4 regions of the Weizmannia acidilactici genome follow, and region 3 is predicted to be linked to each of the others. Evidence: riboswitches for the same ligand, from Rfam matches in the RefSeq annotation. Region 3 holds a riboswitch; each other region holds the start of a gene.
The links. Region 3 has a riboswitch for S-adenosylmethionine ahead of GBH70_RS12480 (bifunctional homocysteine S-methyltransferase/methylenetetrahydrofolate reductase). Riboswitches for the same ligand answer to the same signal wherever they lie in the genome.
Positions count from the first base shown of each region.

Region 1 (5,185 bases), on a different contig from region 3:
TCATCTTCGATTTCTTTTAAAATTTCGTGTTCCGCTGATAAATCCTTTTTGGTTATTTCTTTTTTCGGCTGGGGAATCACGGCCTCCCTTTGGCCCGCATTCAGGACAATATTAATTTGACCATTATTTTTCATACGAATCGGTTGATCCATAACCGCCACCTCGCAATCTACACACAATATACGCGAATTGGGCCGGGAGTGTGACAAATGCCCAAGTGCAGGAAATATTTGCAAAACCGCCCAGGTATACCCTGTTTTTCCCGAAGAGTATGGATCCAGAAGCAAAAACAGAGATTGGGGGTTTACGGGGGATTTTGTCGGTTTTTGCGCTTTCCCAAGAAATAAATCATCTGTACCAGTTTATGCACATAATAAGCAAAACAGTACGCGGGGCATATTAAAAATGCCCGGCGGCCGCCGGGCAATTATTTCCATTTATTCTTCAAAATTGATCTGAACATTTTTTTGCGGCTGGAACGTAGAAATGGCGTGTTTAAAAACAAGCTGCTGCTTGCCGTCCGTCTCAATCAGAACCGTAAAATTATCAAATCCTTTTACCTGGCCACGAAGCTGGAACCCATTCATCAAAAAGACCGTAACAACGGTACCGTCTTTCCGCAATTGATTCAAATACTGGTCCTGAATATTGATGGCCTTGTTCATCTCGCATCCTCCTCCTCTTTCTCTCCATTATAAACTATTCGATTTTATTTGTAGCTTTCCTGCTATAAAAGCGGAAATTTCTTCAAACTTTTTTCCTTTTCGGCCTCGTTTGTTATATCAAACCATTCAATCTCCATTTTGTTGCGGAACCAGGTAAGCTGCCTTTTCGCAAAACGCCGCGTATTTTGTTTTAACCGGGCTATCGCCTCATCAAGGGTTATGAGCCCATCAAAATAATCATACAGCTCTTTGTAGCCGATCGCCTGGATTGACTGGGCACCGCGCAAATGTTGGCCAGCAATTTTTCCACTTCGGCTATTAATCCCTGTTCAATCATTTTATCGACCCGTTGATTAATGCGCGCGTACAATTTTTCCCTTTCCAGTGTGAGGCCGACCAAAGCGGCATCATACAACATCTCCTCTTTTTGCTCCTTGCGGTATTCATGCATCATTTTGCCGGAAAAATGGTATATTTCCAGCGCCCAGATCACTCTTCTTACATTGTGCGGATGGATCTTGCCGGCGGTTTCCGGATCGAGTTCTTCCAGCATCTTGTAGAGCATCCCGGCCCCTTCCCGCTCCGCCAGTAATTCCAGCTCCCTGCGGTATTTAGCGTCGCCGGAAATGTCCGAAAAACGATAATCATATAAAACCGATTGTATGTAAAGCCCAGTGCCGCCGACAATCATGGGCAATTTGCCCCGGGATGCAATTTCGATAAATTTTTCCCCGCACCAATTGCTGAAACTCGGCAACCGAAAAGGGAACATCCCTTTCTTTATCCTACCATAAAGCATTCAAACAGAACATTTATATATTTTCCCCTTCTGAATAAATTTTATTCATTTCCTTCCAGCGGTCATAGAAAGCAGGGGAAAGGGAAAACTATTCAGGCATAAATTAAAAAAAGGAGGGTATTTTTAGATGAATAGAAAACAAACATGGACAGGCTTGACCGCTATTTTGATATTGGCATTTTTTGCCGTACCTTCCGCATACGCCCAGCACGGCGGAAAGCCTTACACCCATCACCAAATGGCGCCGGTTCAAAATATGCAGAAATGGTTGCAGGAGGGATACACCAAAAAAGAGGTTTACCATGCCGCCTTCATCGCCGAACATAGCGGCAAAAAAATGGAGGCAGTCCTGCAATACTATAAAAAACACAAATCATGGAAAGAAACCGCTACACACTTCGGCGTGGACGTTGGAAAAATCCGGGCCGAACACCATGAGGCAAAAGAACATTTTTATGCGGCAAACAAAGAAAACATCATCCGGTATCTAGCCCAGTATAACGGAAGAAGCCGGGCAGATATTGAAAAATATGCTCGGCGTGAAGAAGACCGCCACTTTCTTATTCTAGCATCGGCGTTGGCCAAGCTGGGGCATAAAAATCTGGATACAGTCATGAAGATGCACCGCAGCGGGAATGATCCACAAGAAATCATCGAAAGCTTAAAAGTGGACCGGCATGCGCTATTTAAAGAAGTGAGGAGCATACACGAGGCCATTCAAGGAACCTCCACAAGACCGCCCAATTAAACAAGCTGCAGCAGCCTTTTCGGGTTGCGGCTGTTAATGCTGGAAAAAGTGCCCCAAAATGGTGCCGTCCAAACTTTTTTGTAAAAATTCCCATAATACAAAAATCCTGCTTCACATTTGGTCCATTTATACTATATAATAAGGGTTGATCACAAATGATAGGCAGGTATTATGATAGATGGTCAAAGAGGAAGAAACCTTATTATTCATTATTGAATTGGGGCGCCTTCTGGATGATTACCGGAAATGCCCATATGAAAGCGTAAAAAAGAGTATTTATGAAGATATTCTTTTGATTGGGTGCGTCATCCATCCCGATCATGACGAAATTCCTCTCGGCCGATCCGAAGAATAGCCTCTTTCCAATCCGCAAACATTCTCCAAAACGGATCTGATTGTCCCGCTCCGTGAAAATTTTTGCTTAATTGTTTCCCCCCATATTTCCGGAAAGGAACGTTTGTATGCCAAAAAACAACCGTAAACCAAACCAAAAAACTTCTAATTTGTCCCGCAACATCAACATAATCCGGAAAAAGATGATGCAATTTGCCGTGCAAAAAGGTTTTAACCACCCGGAAACCATCCGCCAGAGCCAGCTCCTGGACAAGCTCATTTATGAATACCAGCTGTACATGCTCCAAAAAGGCAAAGATGCTTCGTTCTCCGATTAAAACGTCTCCATTTCCGCCGGATATTTCCCGTTTTTACGGCAACACTATGGGCAGCTGAATGAAAGGAGGCGAGATTGTGAAAAAGGGCATAAATGGTTCAACCCGCGTTCTTATTATAAAATCCGCGGGAAATACCTTGGAGGAAAAAGGAATTTCCGAAACGCACAGGCAGCTCAATGCCGCCTATTTTGAAATGGAACGGTTGACCGCCTAAGGGAACAGGATTTAAAATGACCTTTCCGGTTTATTTTTTCCGTTTCCAATGGATCGATTCCCAGCCGCTGTGGGGATGCACCTGCGATTGGATATGCCGGTATTCCTGTTCAAGTTCGTGAAGCGTGAGTTCAAACAGGTGCTTCCCTCCTTTTTTATAAATATGGAAGGCAATCAGCCGGTCAATCAGTTCATTCCTCCTTTTTTCAGCTGCCAATTCCCTGTCTTTTATATTGCCCATTTGTATCGCTCCTTTTATTTAAAAATAAAACCCCGCTTCAAAAATAAGAAGAGGGGTTCTTCAAATGGGCATGTCACCTCAACTTATCTTCAAAGCCTCAGGCTTATTGGAATTAGCACCGTGCCGTGCAGGCCGGTTGCTGAGGTTTCATCGGGCCAATCCCTCCACCTCTCTGGATAAGTTAATCGATGTAAATGTATGTTGGTTTTATTATATGCATATTAATCCGATGTGTCAAGTGCGATTTAATATCCTCCCCCAATTTCATAAGGGGATTTTGCTCAAACTACATCACCCTCTTAAACATCTTCTCAAGATCGTAAACCGAGTAATGAATGATAATCGGGCGACCGTGCGGGCATGTGAACGGGTCGGACGACATCCGGAGGGCGTCCAGAAGCGCCTGGATTTCGTCATTGCGCAAGTGCCGGTTTGCCTTAATCGAGCCTTTGCAGCTCATCATGATGGCCGCTTCTTCGCGCAATTTTTTGATATCCACTTTTTTCACCAAAAGGACCTGTTCAATCATTTCTTCAATGACTTCTTTTTCCTCGTTTTTCGGGAACCATGTCGGATGCGAACGGACGATAAAGCTGTTATGCCCGAACGGTTCCAAAAAAACGCCGACTTCTTTCAGCGCATCAAGGTTTTCCTGAATTTTAATCGCCTCGTCCGTCGAGTATTCAAGCGTCAGTGGCACAAGCATATCCTGCAGTTCTTTTTTGACCTCTCCCACTTTTTCGCGGAAATATTCGTATTTGACCCTTTCCTGGGCGGCGTGCTGGTCAATGATGTACAGGCCGTTTTCATTTTGCGCGAAAATATATGTGCCGTGCATCTGGCCGATCGGATACATTGGCGGAACGCGCGGCGCCGGATTCTCAACGGCAATCGTCTGTTCTGCTTCTTTATAATCGAATGCCGTATCCGTTTCCCGGACCGTTTCCGGAAAAACCGGATCCTCTGGCGGCTTTGAAAGCGGAGAAGGAGTTTCCGGACTTTGTCCAGGGTTCGGCATATACAGTTTTTTCATTTCTTGTTCGGGCAGCAAAGCATCTTTATGCGAATAAATCGGAAAACTTGGTTTTACGGGGGCTTCCACATTTTTCGGCCCCTCTTTTTCCGGCAGATGGTCAAGCCGGAATGAAACCTGCTCCTGCTTTGGCTTCTCCGCTGCCCGGATCATGCCGGTAGGGATCAATTCCTGCTTCTTAAATGCGGCTTTGATCGTTTCCGAAATGATTTGGCAAAGCTCTTTTTCTTTGCTGAGACGCACTTCAAGCTTTGCAGGGTGGACATTGGCATCTACGAGAACCGGATCCATTCTCACCGAAAGCAGCGCAATCGGATAACGGCCGATCGGAAGCAGCGTATGGTACCCTTCCAAAATCGCCTTGGCAAGCGGGTAATTTTTTATGAACCGGCCGTTGACCATCGTAGAAATATAATTGCGCGACGCCCTTGTGATTTCCGGAAGGGCAATATAACCGTTGAGTTCAAAATCAAGCGTTTCCGCATGGATTGGAATCATCTTTTTTGCAATATTGACCCCGTAAATGGCAGCGAGCACCTGGCGCACATCGCCGTTTCCATTTGTCTGCAAAAGCATCTTCCCCCCATGGCGGAGGCGGATTGACACTTCCGGATGGGCAAGCGCCAGGCGATTGACGACATCGGTAATATTGCCGAGCTCGGTGTGGATCGATTTCATATATTTTAGCCGTGCCGGGGTGTTGAAAAATAAATCCGTGACTGTCATTTCCGTCCCTTTCCGGCTTGGCGCCGTTTCGTGAGAAAGCCATTTTCCTCCTTCTATTATGGCTTTTATGCCCGGCCCTTCACCGGTTG
Region 1 is NZ_BKZR01000001.1:133,042-138,226, reverse strand. It holds gene spoVK (stage V sporulation protein K) at 1-152, opposite strand, end outside; gene hfq (RNA chaperone Hfq) at 438-665, opposite strand; partial or broken gene miaA (tRNA (adenosine(37)-N6)-dimethylallyltransferase MiaA) at 693-1,429, opposite strand; gene GBH70_RS00665 (hypothetical protein) at 1,592-2,212, shown strand; gene GBH70_RS16575 (hypothetical protein) at 2,391-2,567, shown strand; gene GBH70_RS00660 (aspartyl-phosphate phosphatase Spo0E family protein) at 2,674-2,883, shown strand; gene GBH70_RS16570 (hypothetical protein) at 2,960-3,097, shown strand; gene GBH70_RS00655 (Fur-regulated basic protein FbpA) at 3,128-3,337, opposite strand; SAM riboswitch class I at 3,418-3,520, opposite strand; gene mutL (DNA mismatch repair endonuclease MutL) at 3,624-5,185, opposite strand, start outside.
Region 1: linked by a shared signal. The riboswitch ahead of GBH70_RS00655 (Fur-regulated basic protein FbpA) and the one ahead of GBH70_RS12480 (bifunctional homocysteine S-methyltransferase/methylenetetrahydrofolate reductase) in region 3 are both predicted to bind S-adenosylmethionine.

Region 2 (5,185 bases), on a different contig from region 3:
TAAAATCTGTCACTTCTTTGGAATGGTAGATTTTTACGATTTCCTGCAAAGTTTTGTCGTTTTTATCTTTTGTACGGGCAGCAATGATATTAATGTATGCTTTATTGCTTGCATCTTCACGGAAGATAGAGTCATTTACCGGGCTCAAGCCTGCGTTGATCGCCATGTCGCAGTTGATGACGGCAGCTGCCGCATCATCCATGCCACGCGGCGTTTGGGCAGCGTCAACCGCAGTGATTTTCAAATGTTTCGGATTTGAAGCAATGTTTTCCAGGCCGCCTTTGCCTGTAAATCCTTTTTTCACCGTGATCAAACCGGCTTTTTGCAACAGCAATAATGCCCTGCCCAGGTTTGTCGGGTCTTTCGGAATGACGATTTGGTCTCCGTCTTTGATTTGGCTTACCTTTTTATATTTTTTCGAGTAAATGCCCATCGGCCAAATATTTGTTGTACCGATTGCAGAAAGCTTCAAGTTGCGCTGTTTAATAAAATCATCGAAATAAACAACCGTTTGGAATGCGTTAATGTCAATTTCCCCGTCGTTTAAAGCGAGGTTCGGCTGTACGTAATCATCAAAACGGACAATCTTAATATTGATGTTTTTCTTTTTCGCAAGTTTTTGGATCAATGTCCAAGTCGGCACTTCAGAAGTGGTTGTCCCCACTTTGATCGTCTTGGTGGTGGTGCTGCTACTTGAATTGTTCTTGGTTCCGCATCCTGCCAAAACAAGAATGAGGCCCAATAAAATAATGGCAAATTTTTTCATAGTGATAAATCCCCCTGAAAATATTTTTATTGAAAGGTGTAAACCTTATTCACAGTGGTCAATGCCATGCAAGCTTATTTTCTCCTAATCTTCCTGGATAAGAAATTCCCTAATGTCTGAACAAGCTGTACCAGGACGATCAGTGTAACAACCGTAATAATCATGACCCCTGTTTGGAACTGGTTGTAGCCGTACGTAATCGCCAAATCGCCGACCCCGCCAGCCCCGACAGCCCCTGCCATCGCGGATGCACCGATCAGTCCGATTGTCGCAATCGTTAAATTCAGGACAATGGATGCCAAAGCTTCCGGAAGCAAAAACCTCCAAATGATCTGCCAAGGCGTTGCCCCCATGGACTGGGCGAGTTCAATTGTGCCTTTATCGACCTCCAGGAGGGAGCTTTCAACAAGCCGCCCGATATAAAAAGCCGTATACAGGACAAGCGGGACGATTGCTGCCGTTGTTCCGATCGCCGTTCCGACAATAAGGCGGGTAAACGGGATGATCGCGACAACTAAAATGATAAAAGGAATAGATCTGAAAATATTGATAATGACGTTTAAAATATTGAAAATCCATTTATTTTCCAAAATCCCGTTTTCCCGGGTAATAACGAGAATGACGCCGACTGGAATCCCGATGATAATAGAAATGATTAAGGATACAATGACCATGTATAGTGTTTGGTTAATTGCCGTGAAAAATTCCGGCCAAAACCATGACCAATCAAATGCCATTTTGTTCCACCTCCCTGATGATCGCGTCATGTTCCCGAATGTACTGGATGGCACGCTCTATCTCTTCACGATCGCCTTTCAGCTCAACAAGCAGATTTCCGAAAGGAATGCCCTGGAGTTCGGTGATCATGCCGTGGAGCACATTCAAATCAACGGAAAAATGTTTCGCGGTATTTGACAAAAGCGGCACATTGGTGGATGCCCCTTTAAACAGAATCCGATAGATGCCGTGCGGGTTTTCCTTGCTGCTCTCATCAATCAGTTTTTGCACCGACTTCGGGATCGAGTCATTGAGAACCGTTTTGACGAAGCTTCTCGCAATCTGTGTTTTCGGTTCTGTAAAAATATCGATGACAGGACCCTGCTCGACAATTTTCCCACCATCCAGCACCGCTACTTTATCGCAAACATCGCGGATGACATTCATCTCATGCGTGATCATTAAAATGGTGATGCCGAGCTCGTCGCGGACTTTCCGCAAAAGATCGAGCACTGCTTCGGTTGTGTTCGGGTCAAGGGCCGACGTTGCTTCATCGCAGAGCAGGATGTCCGGATCGGTTGCCAATGCGCGCGCGATACCAACCCTTTGCTTTTGGCCGCCCGATAATTGTTCCGGATAATGGTTCATTCTGTCTTCCAAACCGACAAAAGATAATAACTCGGTCACTTTCGCTTTGATTTCTTCCTTCGGGCGGTGTTCAAGCACAAGCGGCATGGCCACGTTTTGGAAAATCGTCTTCGATTGGAGCAAGTTAAACTGCTGGAAAATCATCCCGATTTTTTTTCGCTGATTCCGCAGTTCTTTCGGTGAAAGGGCGAGAAGGTCAACCCCGTTAATCAGGACTTTTCCTGATGTCGGCCGTTCCAAAAGGTTCACGCATCTGATGAGCGTACTTTTTCCGGCACCGCTGTATCCGACTACGCCGAAAATTTCCCCTTTTTCAACGCGCAGGTTGATACCCTTTAAAGCCTCGACCTTTTTCTCCTTTCCTTTGCCATACACTTTATGAATATCATCTAATACCAGCATGTGAAAATCTCCTTTTGTAAGCTTCAGGCAAAAAAAAACCACTTTCATTCGAAAGAGGTTTGCCGTAAAAGTGACTTATCTTTCAGAATGAAACATTCTGCAGGAATTAGCACCTTTCAAAGCAGCTTTGAAGGTTGCTGGACGTCATTGGGCCTGTCCCTCAGTCTCTCTTGATAAGTTATTCATTTGTTATACTTTAAATATTAGTGGACGACTAGGGATTTGTCAATTCATATTTTATATTTTTTCTTTACATCATTTTTCCAAAAATCAAACGAGTTGAAATGAAGCCCGGTTCCCCCGCCATTCCACATGGATTTCATGTTCAAAGAAGCGGGAGAGCGATGTTTTTTCAATCATATCGGAAGTGTCCCCCTGTTGAAACACTTCCCCGCGCCTGAGCAGCAAAGTCTTTTGGAATACCGGCGAAATTTCCTCCGGATGGTGCGTTACGTAAATCAATGCCGGCCCGTTTGGATCACCAGCCAGCTCTTCAACGCTTTTCAGCAGGATTTCCCGGGCAAACAGATCCAGCCCGTTGCAAGGCTCGTCCAAAATCAGGATGCGCGGCTCCGCCATTAACGCGCGTGCAATCAGCAGTTTCTGCCTTTCCCCCTGCGAGCATTGTTCATACGGGCTGTCCGCAAGACCAACGCAATTTAATTTTTCCATCAGGTGGATGGCCTTGTCTTCGTCTTCTTTGGTAAATTCCTCATACAATCCAATTGAGGCATACTTCCCGCTGATGACGACATGGCGGGCAAGCTGGGTGCGCGGAATCCTTTCCTGAATCGACGAACTCACCCAGCCGATCGATTTTCTTAGCTCCGGCAGGCTTGTTTTTCCGAATGTCTGCCCGAGCACCCGGATGCTGCCGGTTGTCGGCCAGATATATCCGTTGATCATATTGAGCAAAGTCGTTTTTCCGGAACCGTTTAAACCAAGGACAGCCCAGTGTTCCCCTTTTTGGATGGTCCAGTTAATATCCGAAAGCAGTTTTTTGCCGTCCCGCATAAAACTTACCCCAGAAAGTTCAATGATGTTTTCCATCTTTGCCATCCCCTTTTTTTAATTTTCATTATAGTACTATTTCTTAAAATGAAAAGGGGCTACCCTTAAAGTCAATCATTGACTCTGGGGCGCCCTTTTTCATACAAGACAGCGTGGAAAACCCTTTTCATTTATTCATGCTGGCCAGAAAGTCTCCAAGCAGATCTTCCAGGTCCTCTTCTTTTTCCGGTTCTTCCGCGGCAGCCTGTTCCTGCACCGCCGTCCTCCAGTCGAAAGCATCGAGATCATCCTGTACCGTGCCGGGGGCAGCAGCGTTCGCTGTTTCCGTCTTATCCGGCGCCCCTATTTCCGGGAGGTCTTCCTGCAAATACAGGGCTTCGTCAATATTTGTCGATTTGCTTGCCAACGCGGCAAACAGCGACGTCACCCGTAGTGGATCCTGGATCAGCTGGTAGACGATGCTGCCCAACATCGCTTCCGAGTGTTCATGCTTGAGCCAGTCATGCTGGGCTTTCGACAGCTTCCGGGGAAGCGGGATCGTGATCGTTTCTTTTTCTTTTACCAGCGATTGGTTGATGCCTTGTACCACGTATTCGGCAATTTTTCTTGAAAAATTCCTTCTTTCTTTTTCTTTCAGCTTTTGGAGTTCCCTTAAAATATGGTCGGGTGTGTCCGAGGGGATCCGGAAAGCAATCGTCTGTCCCCTCTTCATCTCACTTTGTTTTTCCATGCCTTTTCACCTTATTTGGATTCGACAGGTTTCTTTCCTTTGTCTTCCGGTTTAATGTTTTTCCTCACATAATCCGAAATTAATTTGTAGTAGGCATTCGCCATCATCCAAATGCTTTCTTTTTCGTCTTCAAAGAAATCGATGTTGTACCCATCCAAATTGTTGTTTAACGTTTTTAAATAATCTTTAAGGACAACGGAACCGCCACCGACAAAATAGCAAATTTCCGTTTGCGAGTTTTTCTGCCAGACATTCCGGAGCAAGCGGTACTGTTTTTTGGCAAGGTCAAACAGGACGCGGTCGGTAATATCATGGACGCTTGTCCGGCTGCCTTTTACCATGATATGATTGCGGTCATGCTTTTTCGTGATAATGTCCACCACATCACGCCGGCTGTCCAATTCAACCCCGTATTTCACCCGGATTTCTTCGCGGATTTGCTCAAGCGCTTCCGAAACGCCGAGGTTAAATCCCTGCGCCCGGTCATCATCGACCGTCCTGTTTTTGATCACGGCAATATCTGTCGACAATCCGCCGATATCCTGGATTAAGATCCGTTTATCAATGAGATCCCGGTTGATAATATTTAAATCATTATCCATGACAAGGTTGATGAATGCCGCAAAACCTTCCGGGTAGACTTTTACTTCATCAAATTTAAGATTTACTTTTAATCCCTGGTACTTTGGCGTCACGAGAAACTCCACCTGATGGACAGATCCGAGCAGCTGCGACCGGTAGCCCGCATCTTTCCCTTCTTTCACTTCGCGGAGCGGCAGGCCTGTCCCGAGGGTATAACTGGCATCAATGACATTTTTGTTTTTTGTAAAAACTTTTGCATTTTCTTCCCTTACAGCATCAAGCGCCAGGCTTGTAAAGAGCATGACGAGCGTCTGGTCTTCTTCCGATTT
Region 2 is NZ_BKZR01000025.1:4,319-9,503, reverse strand. It holds gene GBH70_RS10240 (MetQ/NlpA family ABC transporter substrate-binding protein) at 1-766, opposite strand, end outside; gene GBH70_RS10235 (methionine ABC transporter permease) at 841-1,503, opposite strand; gene GBH70_RS10230 (methionine ABC transporter ATP-binding protein) at 1,493-2,533, opposite strand; SAM riboswitch class I at 2,606-2,713, opposite strand; gene GBH70_RS10225 (ABC transporter ATP-binding protein) at 2,804-3,583, opposite strand; gene GBH70_RS10220 (hypothetical protein) at 3,711-4,274, opposite strand; gene GBH70_RS10215 (ParM/StbA family protein) at 4,286-5,185, opposite strand, start outside.
Region 2: linked by a shared signal. The riboswitch ahead of GBH70_RS10230 (methionine ABC transporter ATP-binding protein) and the one ahead of GBH70_RS12480 (bifunctional homocysteine S-methyltransferase/methylenetetrahydrofolate reductase) in region 3 are both predicted to bind S-adenosylmethionine.

Region 3 (5,185 bases):
TTTACGGATTTTTCAGATGCCCCGCTTTTGCTGCCCATGGCCGTTCGAGCAAAGTTTCTTATGTAAAGGGGGCCTTTTACATGAGAAAGAAGAGAGCTTATATTTATGTTTCATGAAACGGGCCTGCTTGCAACCCGAGCGGACTTGGCAGGGATCAGGATTTATCAAAAAAACCGCCTGCATCAAGCAGACGGACGGAAAAGGGGGAGTTGAGAAAAAGTGTGATTCACTACCTTGGTGATGAGACAAGTATACAAGCGCTGAATTAAAAAAACCTTAACGCTGTTTAAGATCGAAATAAAAAAAACCGCTGCGAAAAGCAACGGTCAAAAAAGGGGGTTAGCTATGAAAAAGTGTAAGCTTAGTAAGCTCACTTGCCTTATTACAAAGACAAGTATACAAGCGCAGTATTAAAAAAGTCTTAATGCCCCACGGAATCATAAAAAAACCGCTGCACGAAGCAGACGGCTAAAAGGGGATTAAGAAAGTAAAGGGCTGTTTGTGCTCACTGCCTTTACAAAACAAGTATACAACACACAGATAAAAAAATCCTTAACATACATAAAAAAACCGCCTGCATCAAGCAGACGGACGGAAAAGGGGGAGTTGAGAAAAAGTGTGATTCACTACCTTAGTGATAAGACAAGTATACAAGCGCTGAATTAAAAAAACTTTAACGCTGTTTAAGATCGAAATAAAAAAACGCAGCGAAAAGCAACGATCAAAAAGGGGGTATCAAGTTATGAAAAAGCGTAAGGGCTAGGTTTACTCACTTGCCTAATTACGAGAATAAGTATACAAGGGGCAAATTAAAAAATTCTTAACACCTCTTAAACAATAAAAAACCGCCGCACAAGGGCAGGCGGCGGGGTAAAGGGGATTAGTATAAAGTTGTGAAAAGTGGGAGGCACTGGCACTGGGGGGTTAACCACTGCCTCCTTACATTTTTGAGTATACTTGCCGATAATTAAAAAATCCTTAAAATCAAGATAAAAAATCTATAAAAAACCGCCGGCATCTAGCAGGCGGCAAAAAAGGGGGATTAGCTCTAAGAAAAACAAGCTCAAACAGCTGAGATAAGGCACGTTCAAGTGGACGCCTATCTGCGGCTTATCCCTGCACAAAAGCATCATACCAAGCCACTGTTAAAAGATTTTTAACATTATATAAAGTTTATGTAAATTTTTACAAACAGAATCCCTTCGACAAGAAAAACAAAATTCCAGCAAAATACTCGTGACAAAACGCGGCTTTTAGATAATAATAATGAAGACAGACTATAAAAACAAGAGGGATTCTATGGAATCAAGAGTATCGAATAGGAAGAAGAGACGGGCAAAAGTCCGTTGGCGCAGGGTTTTTCTTTTGCTCTTTTTATTGCTGATCGTAACCGGAGCGGGATATACAGCCTATCAATATTACGCAGGCGTCCACCAAACGAAACCGGGCGATGCCTTGAATATGGATAATTTAGAGTTTAATGGAAAAAAAGATGCCAATGGCCGAACCAATATTTTGCTGCTCGGGATCGATAGGAGAGGCAAAGAAGATTCCAGAACGGACACCATTATGATTGCCCAGTATGACCCGAAAAAGAACCAGGTCAAACTCGTTTCAATCATGCGGGATATCTATGCGGAAATCCCGGGTTATAAAAACTATAAAATCAATACTGCCTATTATCTGGGCAATTTAGACAACCAGAAAAGCGGCGTTGAACTGCTGAGAAAAACAATCAAAGCCAATTTTGACATCGATGTGCAGTATTACGTGCTTGTGGATTTCCAAGGCTTCGTGAAAATTGTCGACACTTTGGCTCCACAGGGCATCGAGATCAATGTGGAACATAAAATGTCGAAAAACATTGGCATGACGCTTTACCCGGGCAAACAGCTCATGCATGGGAAAGAACTGCTCGCCTACGCACGCTTCAGAAAAGACGCACAAGGCGACTTCGGCCGGGTTGCACGCCAGCAAAAAGTGTTAAAAGCGCTTCAAAAAGAAGTATTCAGCGTAAACGGCCTTGCCAAAGCACCAAAACTGCTTGGAACGATTCAGCCTTACCTTTCCACAAATATGAGTAAAATGGACATTCTCGCGTTGGTGAAAGACGTGGTGCTCGGCGAAAACCTTAAGGTGAAAACCATGACAGTTCCAATTGCGGGCACTTATACCGATGCCTACTATCCGGAAGTCGGCGCCGTCCTGGAAGTGGACAAAGCAAAAAATACAGAAGAAATTAAGAAGTTTTTGGATGAGGAATAATTGGGGGCTATGGAAGTCCCCCTTATTTTTTATTCTTTAGCGGTGAAAGATACTAAGCGAACATATCGTTCGACCTATCCGATTACGGAATTAGAGAAAACAGTGAAAGAAAAAGCAAAGGAAAAGGGGACATCCCGTGTACAACTCTAAAACTCCGGCTGTCTCCCATCCAACCATAGGAAGAATCAGCGGAACCTTGGGAGAAATCAGCGGACTTGACCAATAAATCGGCAGTAAGGCCAAAAAAATCAGCGGAAAGATGCAAAGAATCAGCGAAAGGAAGAAAAAGCAGGGAAGAGATGTCTCCTTTTTGATAATCCGAGAAATTTTTCACAAACCAAAATCAAAGCCTGAACCGCACCAACCAAACCCCGTCCGCAACTTCGGTTCTCCCCGTCTCCGTAAAACCCATGCTCAAGTACAGCGAGACAGCCGGGATATTTTTTTCGCCGGTACTCACTTCAAACCGGCCGGCGCCGGGCAGGCTGAGCACAAATTCCAGCAGTTTGCGCGCGATCCCGCGGCGGGTAAAATGTTCCCCGACAAACAGCCGACAGATCATGACACAATCGCCCGTCCGTTCAACTGAAACCACACCGGCAAGCTTTTCCCCAACGAAATACCCATAAAACTTTTCCGTACTCGCCATTAAATCTTCCACCCGCTCATTAAGCGGGGGGATCCCGTCAAAACCGATCAGTCCGGCTTCTTTTTTATAGGCCGGAATTTGCAGCGCCCACACAGCAGAAGCCGCCGCACTGTTTTTCATCTCCAATTGCCGGATCATGCGCAATCACTCCCGTCCTCAATATTTCCCTAATATATTAAGGAAAGAGATATCATTAAAAATTGCCGCAATCCATTATACTGGATAGCGCAAGAAACGTCAAAAAGAGGAAATCCATTCCAAACGGCCGCCGCACAGAAAGTTCCACAATCCATTCACCAAACGCTTTTCAGATATAAAAATTCCCCCTTGTCCTTGCATCAGAATAAGTGTAAAGTATAAATAAATCGAAATATTACGCACGTTCAGCTGAATACCCTTATCAAGAGAGGTGGAGGGACTTGGCCCAGTGAAACCTCAGCAACCAGCCATCCGGCCCGGTGCTAAATCCAACAGGCATGCCTGATAGATAAGGAGACACTTTGTAAAATCGCGCCTCCTTTTCCCAGGGGGCTTTTTTCATACCATCAAAAAGGAGTGTAAACCATTGGACCTTCTTGAAACGCTGCAAAACCGCATACTTGTTGCGGACGGGGCGATGGGGACGCTGCTGTATGCGTATGGCGCCGACACGTGTTACGAGGAATTCAACCTAACCCATCCCGATGATATCCACGCGATCCACCGCTTTTACATCGAAGCGGGGGCGGACGTTATCCAAACAAATACTTACAGCGCCAATTACATCAAGCTCGCCCAGTACGGTCTCGAGGAAAAAGTGAGCGATATCAACAAAGAAGCGGTCCGTATCGCCAAACAGGCCGCAAATCCATCAACGTTTATCCTCGGAACGGTCGGCGGCATCCGCGGACACCGCAAAACAGAAGCCACACTCCCGGAAATCAAGCGCACATTCCGCGAGCAAATTTTCCACCTCCTGAGCGAAGGGGTGGACGCGCTTTTGCTCGAAACGTATTTTGACGCGGAAGAATTATTTACGGTCGTGGACATTGCCAAAAAAGAGGCAGACGTCCCGGTCATCGCCCAGTTTTCGCTTGTCGAACCGGGCGTATTGCAAAACGGCACCCCGGTCGCGCAAGCTTTCAAAGAACTCGAAAACCGCGGCGCCGACGTGATCGGTCTGAACTGCCGGCTTGGTCCGCACCATATGATCCAGTCGTTTGAGGAAATTCCGCTCCCGGAGCATGCCTATTTGTCCGCTTACCCGAATGCGAGCCTTTTAGATTACGAGGACGGCAGGGTCACGTTCACGAATAACGCCGATTATTTTAAAACATGCGCCGCAAAACTTGTCGAGCAGTGCGTCCGCTTGATCGGGGGTTGCTGCGGCACAACCCCGGCACATGTTAAAGCGATTGCAGAAGGGATCAAAGGCCTCGCACCGGTCACCGAAAAAACGGTACGCCCGGAAAAAACGGTACGCCCGCCGAAAATCGAGATCGCCGTGACCGCGCAGCACCGCGAACCGCCGCTCCATGAAATCGCGAAAAAACGGCGGTCCATTATTGTTGAATTCGATACGCCGAAAACTCTGCGCACCGAACGCTTTTTCGAAGGGGCAAAAGCACTGCACGATGCCGGCATTGACGCACTCACGATGGCGGATAACTCGCTTGCAAGCCCGCGCATCAGCAACATCGCAATTGCCGCGATTTTAAAAGAAAAGCACGGCATCCGTCCGCTCGTCCATATTACGTGCCGCGACCGCAACTTGATCGGCCTGCAGTCGCACTTGATGGGGCTTGCCGCGCTCGGGATTGACCAAGTGCTCGCCGTCACGGGTGACCCGTCGAAAATCGGTGACTTCCCTGGGGCGACAAGCGTGTACGATTTATCGTCGATGGACCTGATCGCGATGATCAAGCAGTTCAACGAAGGCATCTCTTACTCCGGCAAATCGCTGCAAAGGAAATCGAATTTCTCCGTCGCGGCCGCGTTTAACCCGAATGTCCGTAACCTCGACAAAGCGGTCGGCCGGCTCGAGCGTAAAATCCGAAGCGGCGCCGATTACTTTATCACCCAGCCGGTTTTTAGCGAGGAAAAAATTTTACAGGTGCATGAAGCGACCAAGCATCTGGACGCGCCGATCTACCTTGGCATCATGCCGCTCACGAGCTACCGGAACGCGAACTTCCTGCACAACGAAGTGCCGGGCATCACGCTTACGGATGAAATTTTAACGGCGATGGAAAAAACGCAGGGCGACCCGCTCAAAGCGCGTGAAGAAAGCCT
Region 3 is NZ_BKZR01000035.1:28,289-33,473, reverse strand. It holds gene GBH70_RS12490 (LCP family protein) at 1,300-2,265, shown strand; gene GBH70_RS12485 (GNAT family N-acetyltransferase) at 2,609-3,052, opposite strand; SAM riboswitch class I at 3,309-3,408, shown strand; gene GBH70_RS12480 (bifunctional homocysteine S-methyltransferase/methylenetetrahydrofolate reductase) at 3,480-5,185, shown strand, end outside.

Region 4 (5,185 bases), on a different contig from region 3:
TGCGGTCTGGCAAAAAATTGGCTGCCCGGTGTTTGCTCGAGAATTTTTCCGTCCTCAAGAAACAGGATTTTATCACCAATTTGCCGGGCAAAATTCATTTCATGCGTGACGACGATCATCGTCATATTTTCTTTGGCTAAACGTAGAATGATTTCGAGAACGCCGCGGACCATCTCCGGGTCAAGCGATGCGGTGACCTCATCAAAGAGCATCAGTCTCGGATTCAGTTCAAGCGCGCGGACAATCGCCACCCGCTGTTTCTGCCCGCCGGACAATTCGCGCGGATAAGCCTCTGCATACTGTTCCATCCCAACTTCTTTCAACAGGCTTAATGCCTGCCGAGCGGCTTCGTCTTTCTTCCGCTTTTGGACCTTCATCGGGCCAAGGAGGATATTTTCCATCACCGTCATATTCGGAAATAAATCATAGCTTTGGAAAACCATCCCGATCTGCTGCCGCAGCCGGCGCCAGTTTTTCTGCGACGACTGAACGGTTTCCCCGTTGAAAACAATCGATCCGGATTGAAATACTTCAAGCCCGTTTAAGCATCGGATCAATGTGCTTTTTCCCGACCCGGACGGACCCAAAAGGACGACGACGCTGCCTTCATCGACTTCAAAACTGATGTCCTCCAGCACGCGTTTATTGCCGTAAGATTTCTGTAAATGTTCTACTTTCAGTAAAGGTTCAGCCATTTGCTCCTACCTTGCCCCTCCTCTCTAATCGCCTTGCCAGACGGGAAAGCGGATAGCATAAAATAAAATATAAAATAAAAATAAAACCGTAAACCCAGAAAGCGCCGTCCTGATAACGGTGGCTGTTGGCTTCAATAATCTGCTGCCCGACATTGATGACATCCACCACGCTGATCAACAGCAGCAGGGAGGTCGTTTTAATAATTCTGGTCATTAGATTAATGGTAGCCGGAATCATCAAGTGGACCGATTGCGGCAGAAGGATGTACCGGTAGAGCTGAAATGGATTTAAACCGATTGCTTTTCCGGCTTCAACTTGGTGCCGGGGAACGGAAATCAACGCACCGCGGACGATATCGCTCATTTCAGCAGCCATCCATAAACTGAATACGAGTGTCCCGACCGTATCTGCCTTGAAATTAATGTTAAAGCTTTGCGGCAGAATATAATAAAACAAAAACAGCAGTACAATGGTCGGCACAATGCGGAAAAATTCCAAATACAGCCGCAGAATCATCCTCAGCAGCGGATTATGCAATGTCCGCAAGACCCCTAAAACAATGCCAAGCACACCGCCAAAGAGAATGGCCAAAAGGGCAATTTTAGCCGAGACATATAATCCGCCCAATAACCGTATAAAGTTGGCTCCTTCAAAGAAGATATTAATTCCCGAATGTCCCATAACGCACCTTCTTTTCTAACCATGTCAGTATGATGGACAGCGGAATTAAAATGACAGCATACGCCAGCACGAGCAATGACAAGTACTCGTTTGTGTGGTAGTACATACCGATTAAGTCAAGTGCCGTATTGGTCAATTCCGGAATGGCAAGGACTGTAAAAATGGAAGTTTCCTTGATTAAAAAAATGACGTTTGCGGCAAACGCAGGGACGCTGAGCATCAATCCCTGGGGAAAAACGATATAGCGTGCCAGCTGAAACTGGTTCAGCCCAATCGCGAGCCCTGACTCAACCTGTGTTTTCGGCACGCCGTTCAGTCCGCCGGAAAACCCTTCAGCCATATAACTGCCCCCCAGAAAAATAAGGCCGATAATCCCGCAGATTTCAGCGGGAAATTTTATCCCGACCTGCGGCAGACCGTAATAAAGGAAAAATAACTGAATCAATAATGGCGTGTTCCGCGACAATTCTACATAAGCCGAAACGATCTGCCGCAATACCGGAACCTTAAAATACTGAACAAAACTGCACAACAAGCCTGCAACGGCCGCACCAAGAATGCCGAAAAACGAAAGCCGCAAAGTCAGCCAGAATCCCTTAATAAATATAGGCATGCTTTGCTGTATAACGGTCCAGTCCATCTCATCCCTCCTTTTGGCAAAATCCCATATAGCAGTTGAACAGCCTGGACTGCAAAATGCAGACACTAGGTGGAATCCGTGCTCATGCACTCAACAAACCAGATATGTAGAGATAAAAATGTTGCTTTGTCGAATATTCCGAATTTCACCTCCCTCCTTTCTTTTCCCATCCAGCAGACACAAAAAAGGCCGTTTCCCGCATAAGAAAACGACTTTACTCTTTTCGAGTATGTTGTTGTTTTCTTATCTTTACAGATGGATATCTGCTGGAATTAACACCATACATTTAAAAATGCTGGTTGTCGGGTTTCATTGGGCCAGTCCCTCCACCACTCTTGATAAGAAATATTCATTATTTTAGCAACATCTTTATTTTACTGAATCTGAATATAAAAATCAATATATTCCAATTGATTTTATCGGATTTGTCTCACACAGGAACAGCCGCCATGGTGATTGCAGCAAGGGTAAAAAAGAAATATGATCCCAATTACGAAAGTAAAATTGTAATTTAAAATAAAAAAAGGGCCCCATCCTTTGGTATAATTGAGTTTAACCAAAACTAAAAAACCAAGAAAGGGGGCACCTTTTCTGAATGTAATGCCGTTGAAGGCAAATTTGGTGAAGGCAAGCGTAAATACGGGCTGGACCTTATTCGAGCACGCCTTCAGGAGACAAGTGAAACAGTTGTAGCTCTCCAATTTCTCATCATGAACCTGGAGCGAAAGCTCAGAGTTCTTTTTTTGAAGTTTTTACAAAACACTATTTTGTCTTTTGATAACCGAATTTTGGCTTGCATCTGATTCATTCAGCAAGCCCTATTTACTTTAAACAATTTTACGGAAAAGCCAAAACATTTTTTAATTTATTGAAAAAACAGGCCAAACATACTATCGAAATGATACTTTCGTCAATGTCATTGCTTGGGCTTTGTACACTGACTTAAGAATAAGCTGCAGAGAGTAAATCCATTCGCCATTACATTTATTATATGATTCCGGAAGCCTCTCTAACTGCGAATATTGAAAAAAGAACCTTCAATCCAAAGATTGATCAATGGTTCTATGTTTTATTTTCAATGATGTTCTATTCCAATTCTTTAAGTAGAAACAATTGTCCATTGAAGAAAAATTGTTTAACTTTTTCGTTCAGTCCCTTTGTTCCGCATCCAAAGCATTAATGATAAACCGGTTCTTTTTCGCTCAGGCCAAGCGTCTGTGCTGTCGTAGTACGAATTTCTTGAAGAAGCTCCGGATTTTCCGCCAGTGACACGCCATAAGAAGGAATCATTTCTTTTATTTTCGGTTCCCACGCTTTCATATGTTGCGGGAAACATTTTTCGATTACCTCAAGCATCACGTGAACAGCAGTCGAAGCACCCGGAGAAGCACCAAGCAATGCAGCTACCGATCCATCAGCGGCAGTGACAACTTCCGTACCAAATTGTAGTGTTCCTTTACCGCCAGCCTCAGTATCTTTGATCACTTGTACTCGTTGGCCGGCTACCACGATATCCCAGTCCTCAAGTTTGGCGTTCGGGATAAACTCCCGTAACGTTTCCAGACGCTTTTCATTTGATAACAAAAGCTGCTGGATCAGGTATTTTATCAATGGGACGTTTTTTGCACCTGACGCTAACATCGTGAAAACATTATTCGGTTTTACAGAACCTAATAAATCAAAATTTGAACCTGTTTTTAAGAACTTTGGCGAGAAGCCGGCAAAAGGCCCAAACAGCAACGATTTTTTATGATCAATATATCTTGTATCAAGATGCGGAACCGACATTGGAGGAGCACCGACCTTCGCTTTACCGTATACTTTTGCATGATGCCGCGCTACAACTTCCGGATTTTTGCATACCATAAATAATCCGCTTACCGGGAACCCTCCAATATGTTTTGATTCAGGAATACCGGTTTTTTGCAGTAAAGGCAGACTTCCGCCCCCAGCACCGATAAAGACGAATTTTGCAGTGTGGTATTCGATTTTACCGTTTTTGATATCATGCACTTTCACTTCCCACAAGCCTTCGCGGGTACGCTTAATATCCTTCACGATGTGCTTGTAGTTGACCTCGACGTTTGTATTCTTTAAGTGGTCAAACAACATGCGTGTTAAAGCGCCAAAATTGACATCAGTCCCGAAATCGATTTTTGTTGCCGCTATCGGTTCATTCAATGTACGGCCTTCCATGATAAGCGGAATCCATTCCTTCAGTTTTTCCGGGTCATCTGAAAATTCCATCCCTTTAAACAGGGGATGGCTTGACAGCGCTTTAAAACGTTTTTTTAAAAAAGTAACATTTTTTTCCCCTTGAACTAAACTCATATGAGGAATTGGCCTGATAAAGTCCCGCGGATTACTGATCAGCTTGCTGTTTACAAGATAAGACCAAAACTGTCTTGAAAGCTGAAACTGTTCATTAATTTTTACAGCCTTGCGAATATCTACAGATCCGTCAGATTTCTCGGGTGTATAGTTGAGTTCGCACAGCGCAGAATGGCCCGTACCCGCATTATTCCATTCGTTTGAGCTTTCTTCCCCTGGGTTTGCGAGTTTCTCAAACACTGTGATTTCCCATTCCGGTGCTAACTCCTTCAACAATGTTCCTAAAGTCGCGCTCATGATTCCGGCACCAATTAAGATAGCGTCTGTTTTTTCCTGTCTGTTACTCATGATAACCTTCTCCTTATCCCCTGTATTTGCAATATGATCCAGGCGCTCCTTCCCGTTACACAAATGGCAGGTGCAACCCGGGAAAACGCTTTATGAGTCTTAATATAATAATATCATATTTTATTATAATTCTTTAGAATAATGATAAACAATTTGACAATGGAAATATGAGGAAGAAGTCTTTTGCAAAGACCGAGAAACACAAAAAACCAAATCCTTAACTCAACTTCTTAAAATGGTTAAGGCTTTGGTTTACGCTACAACCTGCATCGTCCCATTATCGACGTTACTTATGGTACGGTTCATTCCTGATAATCCGGAACGCGCGGTAGATCTGTTCCAGTAAAATCAAGCGCATCAACTGGTGCGGGAAGGTCATTTTGGAAAAGGAGAGGCTTTCGTTGCCCCGCTGCATGACTTCACGGCTTAAGCCAAGGCTGCCGCCGATGACAAAAGTGATTTTGCTTTTGCCGTATGTCGCCAAATGAT
Region 4 is NZ_BKZR01000031.1:21,565-26,749, forward strand. It holds gene GBH70_RS11700 (amino acid ABC transporter ATP-binding protein) at 1-695, opposite strand, end outside; gene GBH70_RS11705 (amino acid ABC transporter permease) at 688-1,377, opposite strand; gene GBH70_RS11710 (amino acid ABC transporter permease) at 1,358-2,017, opposite strand; SAM riboswitch class I at 2,258-2,362, opposite strand; partial or broken gene GBH70_RS11715 (transposase) at 2,611-2,820, shown strand; gene GBH70_RS11720 (malate:quinone oxidoreductase) at 3,194-4,696, opposite strand; gene rlmH (23S rRNA (pseudouridine(1915)-N(3))-methyltransferase RlmH) at 4,983-5,185, opposite strand, start outside.
Region 4: linked by a shared signal. The riboswitch ahead of GBH70_RS11710 (amino acid ABC transporter permease) and the one ahead of GBH70_RS12480 (bifunctional homocysteine S-methyltransferase/methylenetetrahydrofolate reductase) in region 3 are both predicted to bind S-adenosylmethionine.